2 regions of the Flavonifractor hominis genome follow, and region 2 is predicted to be linked to the other one. Evidence: predicted binding sites of a transcription regulator. Region 2 holds the regulator's gene; the other holds the start of a gene.
The links. Region 2 encodes Rex, which represses fermentation and respiration genes when NADH is low (regulators of the CRP and FNR family bind a similar motif). Its sites were predicted from a motif close to ATTGTTAANNNNTTAACAAT; they were not measured.
Positions count from the first base shown of each region.

Region 1: WMO45_RS09075 (acetyl-CoA C-acetyltransferase) is a predicted target of Rex. The motif match lies at 2,012-2,031, and genes of this name have one in related genera.

Region 1 is NZ_JBBMFT010000004.1:306,245-309,661, forward strand. It holds gene WMO45_RS09070 (CoA transferase subunit A) at 1-583, opposite strand, end outside; gene WMO45_RS09075 (acetyl-CoA C-acetyltransferase) at 629-1,888, opposite strand; gene WMO45_RS09080 (ABC transporter permease) at 2,095-3,417, opposite strand, start outside.
Region 2 is NZ_JBBMFT010000001.1:131,389-134,805, forward strand. It holds gene leuB (3-isopropylmalate dehydrogenase) at 1-941, shown strand, start outside; gene WMO45_RS00690 (redox-sensing transcriptional repressor Rex) at 1,079-1,711, shown strand; gene WMO45_RS00695 (hypothetical protein) at 1,708-2,841, shown strand; gene WMO45_RS00700 (MarR family winged helix-turn-helix transcriptional regulator) at 2,996-3,417, shown strand, end outside.

The DNA of each region.
Region 1 (3,417 bases), on a different contig from region 2:
CCAGGTCGGCGGCAGTAGCCATGGGCAGGCTGAAGTTCCGGGTGGTGCCCTTGTACCAGACGTTGCCGGCCTTGTCGATCTTGTGACCGCAGATGATCGCCACATCGGCCCGCAGCGGGCGCATGTGCAGGTACTCGCGGCCGTCCACGGTGACCTTGCCCAGGACAAAGTCCTTGTTGTCCTCCACAATGGTGCCGACGCCAGTGGGAGTGAGCACGCCGCCCAGACCGGCGCCGCCGGCCCGGATCATCTCAGCCAGGGAGCCCTGGGGGATGAGATCCACCTTCATGGAACCGTCATGCATACGAACGGCAACCTCGGGATTGAGGCCCACGTGGGTGGCGATCAGGTGGCTGATCTGGCCGTTGTGGACCAGCTTGGCCACGCCGTAGTAATCCTCGCCCAGAGGACCGCCGGGCTGAGAGGCGTCATTGGAGATCAGAGTGAAGTTGCCCTTGCCGGATTTGGACAGGGCGTCGATAATCTTGTGGGCATTGCCGCAGCCCATAAAACCGCCGCACATGATGGTGGCGCCATCGGGAATGAGCGCCACAGCCTCTTCCAGGGAAACAAATTTAGCCAATGGTGTTTCCTCCTATCGTTTAGTTGATATGTGAGAGACGGTGTCTCAGCACTTCTCAAAGATGGTGGCAACGCCCATGCCGCCGCCGATGCACAGGGTGGCCAGGCCGCGCTTGGCCTCGGGACGCTTGGCCATCTCATGCAGCAGGGTGACAATGATGCGTGCGCCGGAAGCGCCCACGGGGTGGCCGATGGAGATGGCGCCGCCGTTGACGTTGACCTTGTCCATATCGAAGCCCAGCTCACGGGCGACGGCGATGGACTGGGCGGCAAAGGCCTCGTTGGCCTCCACCAGGTCGATGTCCTCGATCTTCAGGCCGGCCTTGGTCATGGCCTGACGGGAGGCGGGCACGGGGCCCACGCCCATGATCTTGGGATCGACACCGCCCTGGCCCCAGCTGACCAGCTTGGCCATGGGCTTCAGACCGTATTTCTCCACAGCTTCGCCGCTGGCCAGCACGATGGCGGCAGCGCCGTCATTGATGCCGGAGGCGTTGGCGGCGGTGACGCGCTGGACGTGCTTGCGGGCGTCGTCAGCGTGGACCTGGGTGGGCTCAAAGGTGTGGACGATCTCGTCCTCCACGCCCTCGGGACCAACGGGGAAGGCGCCCTTCAGCTTGGCAATGCTCTCAGCGGTGACACCGGCGCGGGGGAACTCGTCCACCTTGAACTCCACCATTTCCTTCTTCTTCTTGATCATAACGGGTACGATCTCGTCCGCAAACTTGCCGGCGGCCATGGCAGCCTCGGTTTTCTGCTGAGAGGAAGCGGCGAAGGCGTCCATCTCCTCACGGGTGATGCCCCACACGTCGGCAATGTTCTCGGCGGTGGTGCCCATATGATAGTTGTTGTAAGCGTCCCACAGGCCGTCCTTGATCATGGTGTCCACGACCTTCTTGTCGCCCATGCGGGCGCCCCAGCGCTCGGCGGGGAGGGCGTAAGGAGCGGCAGACATGTTCTCGGTACCGCCGGCCACAATCACGTCGGCGTCACCGGCCATAATGGCGCGGGCGCCCTCAATGACGCTCTTCATACCGGAGCCACACACCATGCCGACCGTATAGGCGGGAACGGAGTAGGGCAGGCCGGCCTTCACACCCACCTGACGGGCGGGGTTCTGCCCCTGAGCCGCGGTGAGGATACAGCCGAACATCAGCTCATCCACCTGCTCAGGCTTCAGCCCGGAGCGGGTGAGCGCCTCTTTGACCACAACAGCGCCCAGATCGGAGGCGGGAGTATCCTTCAGGCTGCCGCCGAAGGAGCCGACCGCAGTACGGCAGCAATTAACAACATAGACTTCTTTCATGGTGCATACCTCCAGATGTAGTTTCAATTTCCGGAACAAAAAAGCTGACTTCACCACCGATTATACCTCGCCGTTTGTGAAAAAGCAACTACAGAGCGTATGTAAAACGTCCATTTCCTTGGTTTTGTTAAAAAATTAACGATTTGCACAAACGGAAAAGACACGGAGCAGTCCACATTTGTGAACTGCTCCGTGTCATATGGCTGTTATTGCGAGGTCCGGGTTTTAAACTGGGACTGCGTCAGCATGTGAGAGAGTTCCACACCGCCGTACTGGGTGAGCACTTCCAGGGTGCGGGTGGCAGTGGTCTGGGGGGTGATAGTAATGGTGCAGGCCTCATCCACAGGGGCACCCTCGGCCAGGAAAGTGAGGGAGAGGTCACAGTAATAACAGTTATCCAGCCGTTGCTGGTCCTCCAGCAGATAGCGCCGGCCAAGAGAGCCATCGGCCAGATCAGCCCGGATGGCCTCCAGCAACCGCTCCAGCGTATCTCCCGTGAAGTAGACGGTATAATAGCTGTCACTGTCGGGATCGTAGAGATCGCAGAGGGAGGCGTCGATGAGCCGGCTGTTTTCATCCACGTCGGAGAAGTAGCTCTCTTCCAGCAGACCGGGCTGATTGATGAGCGCCGAGAGCTGGGCGGCGGGGGTATCCGGATCCTCCAGCAGTTCGGGAGTGAGGGGGAGATCATAGCTGCGGATCAGCTCGCTCCCGTCGGCCAGGGTATAGCAGATGCGCAGGGAGGTGGAACCCTGGGTCTGAACGTTTGCCCCCTCATCGTTGTAGATCCAGTCCTCGCTATGCAGATTGGGGTCGTTTTCCAGTTCGGCCTTATGTGCCACGATGGAGCGGTGCAGGTCCGTGAGTGCCTCCAGCTCCTCCGGGTCGTCCAGCTTATAATAGCCGTACCACAGGCGGTCATGGGGGGCAGAGTATACACGGGAGATGGAGGCGCAGGTCACCTGGGAGGAGTCGGGGACCCGGTTCTCAAAACCGGGCAGATCCAGCTCCAGCACACACATGGCTACGCCCAGGCAGCACAGAAAGGCTACGCAGCCCTTCCAGCTGTGGGAGAAGATGCGGAAGCTCTTGCGCAGCAGCATCTCGGCAATGAAGTAGCCCACTGCGCCGCACAGCAGCATCAGCGCCAACAGGGGCCAGGTTCCCGAGGGCAGCAGGGAAGAGAGGGTGGAGTGGAGGGCAGTGCCCAGGCTCACCGCGCAGCAGAAGGCCACGCCGTACTTGAACACCGGCCGGACCCAGCCCACACTCACCACATCTCCGGCCCGTTCCAGCTGTCGGCGGCGGTAGACCAGCAGGGCCAGCACAGCCAGGCCCAGGCCGAAGAAGGCGTAGAGGATCACATAGCCCAGACCGTAATAATGGGCGCTGTCAAACAAATAGGAGCCGTTGGCATCCAACGGATAGGTAATCCCCGTACGGTTGGAGAAGAGCAGCAGAGGGGTAAACCAGTCGGCCATTGCCACCAGCCAGCCGGTGCTCTCAAAGCCGAAGAGCAGCTTTCCGGC
Region 2 (3,417 bases):
GTGCTACCGACGCGGTAGGGAAGAGCTATCCGGACGGTACGGCGGAGAAGTGCAAGGCCTGTGACGCGGTGTTGCTGGGTGCCGTAGGCGGGCCCAAGTGGGGTGCAGACAAGCCCGCTGAGCAGCGGCCCGAGACTGCCCTGCTGGCCATCCGTAAGGACCTGGGGCTGTATGCCAACCTGCGTCCGGCCACGCTTCGGCCGGCCATGGCAGATGCCTGCCCTCTGAAGAAGGAGACGGCGGAAAAGGGCATTGATTTGATGATGGTGCGGGAACTTACCGGCGGCATTTATTTCGGCCAGCGCGAGAAATATGAGACCCAGGATCGGGGTATGGAAGCTGCAGACCGAATGGCTTACTCTGAGAAGGAGATCGAGCGTATCGGCCGGCGGGCCTTTGAGCTGGCCCGGCTGCGCCGGAGAAAGGTTTCCAGCGTAGACAAAGCCAATGTGTTGGAGACTTCCCGCCTGTGGCGCAGTGTGATGCATCGCTTGGCGGAGGAGTATCCCGACGTACAGTATGAGGACGTGCTGGTGGACAATTGTGCCATGCAGTTGGTCCGCGATCCCGGGCAGTTTGATGTGGTGGTCACAGAGAACATGTTCGGCGATATCCTCTCCGATGAGGCCAGCATGGTTACCGGTTCCATCGGCCTGTTGCCCTCTGCCTCCATTGGGGACAGCGCTCCCGGTCTCTATGAGCCTATCCACGGTTCTGCACCCGATATCGCCGGACAGGATAAGGCCAATCCCATTGCTACCATCCTTTCGGTGGCTATGATGTTCCGCTACTCGTTCCACCTGGCAGCCGAGGCCAACGCAGTGGAGCGTGCGGTGGATGCAGTATTGGCTGACGGTTGGCGTACAGCTGACATCGCCGAGCCCGGGGTAGCTCCCATCGGGACCCGGCAGATGGGTGATCTGATCTGCCGAAATATTTGAATCATTCACTTATAAAACAGGGGCGGCATTCGGGCCGCCCCTGTTGATTTTGTCCTCAGTCGTTGACATCAAAGTAACTTTCGAGTAAACTGATGAGACAGAAAAACAACGTGCTCTGGAACGAGTGTGATGAATTGATGAGGAAGCAGAAGGTATCCACCGCGGTGATCCGTCGCCTGCCGCGGTATTACCGGCATTTGAATGATCTGTATCGGGCGGGAGTGGAGCGTATCTCTTCCAATGCCCTCGGAAAGTCTATGGGATTGACGGCCTCGCAGATCCGGCAGGATCTCTCCTGCTTTGGCGAGTTTGGACAGCAGGGGTATGGTTACAATGTGGAGAGCTTGCGCAGCGAGGTGTCCGATATTCTGGGGATGAACCGGGGCCATACCGCCGTGGTGCTTGGGGCGGGCAACTTGGGTCGGGCACTGATCGAGAATTTTCATTTTGAGCGCTCCGGCGTGATTCTGGCGGCCGCGTTTGACATTGACCGCAGCATCGTGGGGCGGGAGCTTTCCGGTGTACAGGTTTACCATGCCGATCAGCTGGAGGAATATTTGAGTTTGCATCCGGCCAGCATTGGGGTGCTTACCGTGCCGGGCAGTGCGGCGCCCCGCATTGCCGAACGTCTGGTAGGAGCCGGGGTAAGAGGGCTATGGAATTTTACCAATATTGAACTTAATGTCAAAGCACCTGGCCTAGTAGTAGAGGATGTGCATTTTGCAGACAGCCTTTTGGCACTGAGCTACATGATATCGGAGGAGCCATGAAAAAAGCAGCGGCCGCCCTTCTAGCGGCATTGATCCTGGGGAGTACGGTGGCGGTATATGCATCCGGAAGTGTGGAGGAGTCACTGATTTCCCGAAGCTATTTAAATGACACTTATTTGCCCGCTGTACAGCAGCAGGCAGAGCAGCGGGTAGAGCAGCAGACCGGACAGAGTTATCAGGAAGCGTTGGATGCACTCAATGTAGAGCAGTGCGGCTATCTGGTGCAGGCTGGCAGCACGCTGGAATATGCGCAGAGTATGACGGATCTGCGGGTTAAAAAAGGTGATGTGATTGGTCTGAGCACTGGCTCAGGGGCCATGACCCTGGCGGGGAGTGCTGTGCTTTCCAGCGGGGCCGGAGTGGATGTGACAGCGGGACAACAGGTTTCCAATGGTACGGCATTGACAGCCCGTCATCGCTGCCTGGCGGGAGAGGGGGAGCCTGTGACGCTGCTGGTTACCTCAGATACAGCGGTGGTAAGTGTAGAGGGAGCCTATACGATCCTGTCCGGTTCCGGTGTGGACTACAATGCCCTGGCAGACGCACTCAGCGCCATGGGCCTGTTCCGCGGAACCGGAACGGCATACGGAAAGGGATATGATCTGGAAATCCCGCCCACCCGCAGTGTAGGACTGGTGATGTTTCTGCGCCTGATCGGGGAGGAGCAGGCTGCCCTCTCCAGCACAGCAGCCAATCCGTTTGTAGATACGCCGGACTGGTGTGACCGCTATGTGGCCTATGCCTACTCCAAGGGCTACACCAAGGGTGTGGGTACCAGTGCAGCGGGTCAAATGTATTTTGGACCGAATACAGAGATCTCAGCGGGGGAGTATGTGACCTTCCTGCTGCGGGCGCTGGGATATAGCGACAGCGGCACATCGCCCGATTTCTCCTGGGACAACGCCGTGGAGAAGAGCGTACAGTTTGGGGTGTTCAATGAAGCAGAACAGGCCATGCTGGAGGAAGACACTTTCCTGCGGGCACAGGTGGCTTACCTGTCGTACTTTGCTCTGTCCGCTCCCCTTAAAAGTGGCAGTGGAACGCTCCTGGATCAAGTGGCAGCAGGTGGCTTGGACAAGGCATCTGCTCAGGCTGTGATGAGTGCCGTTACTGTATCACGTATCCAGTGAAACTAAAGAAAGTCCCAGCCGCCTTCCGGCGGCTGGGACTTTCTCTATGCTGAAAATAGAAAATCTGTTCGGGACCTTTTTTGGTGTAGTTGTATATTGACAACTGTTAGCAATGCAACTAAAATAAAGAGTACAGAAAGAAAGGAGAGATTAAATGTGCCAGAGGCGCCACGTTGGATATGAAATTAAGGCATTATCCAATCTGTTGCGGCGTAAGGTACTGGAGTTGACTGCACAGCCGGAGTACGATGAGTTTACGGAGATGCAAGGGAAATTGTTGGAATTTCTCTGTCGGAACAAGGACCAGGAGATTTGTCAAAAAGACATTGAAGAGGCCTTTTATATCCGCCGTTCCACGGCTTCGCGGGTATTGAAGCGGATGGAAGAAGAAGGATTTATTGTTCGATGCTCCGTAACCCGGGATGCCAGGCTCAAGCGGGTTATACCGACCGCAAAAGCAGAAGCACTCCACCAACAGATTGAGGCACGCATCCAGAAAATAGAAGAGGTGTTGACCCGAGGGCTGACCCAATCGGAAGTGGATCAGTTTATGGCAACTGTGGAGAAATTAAAGGG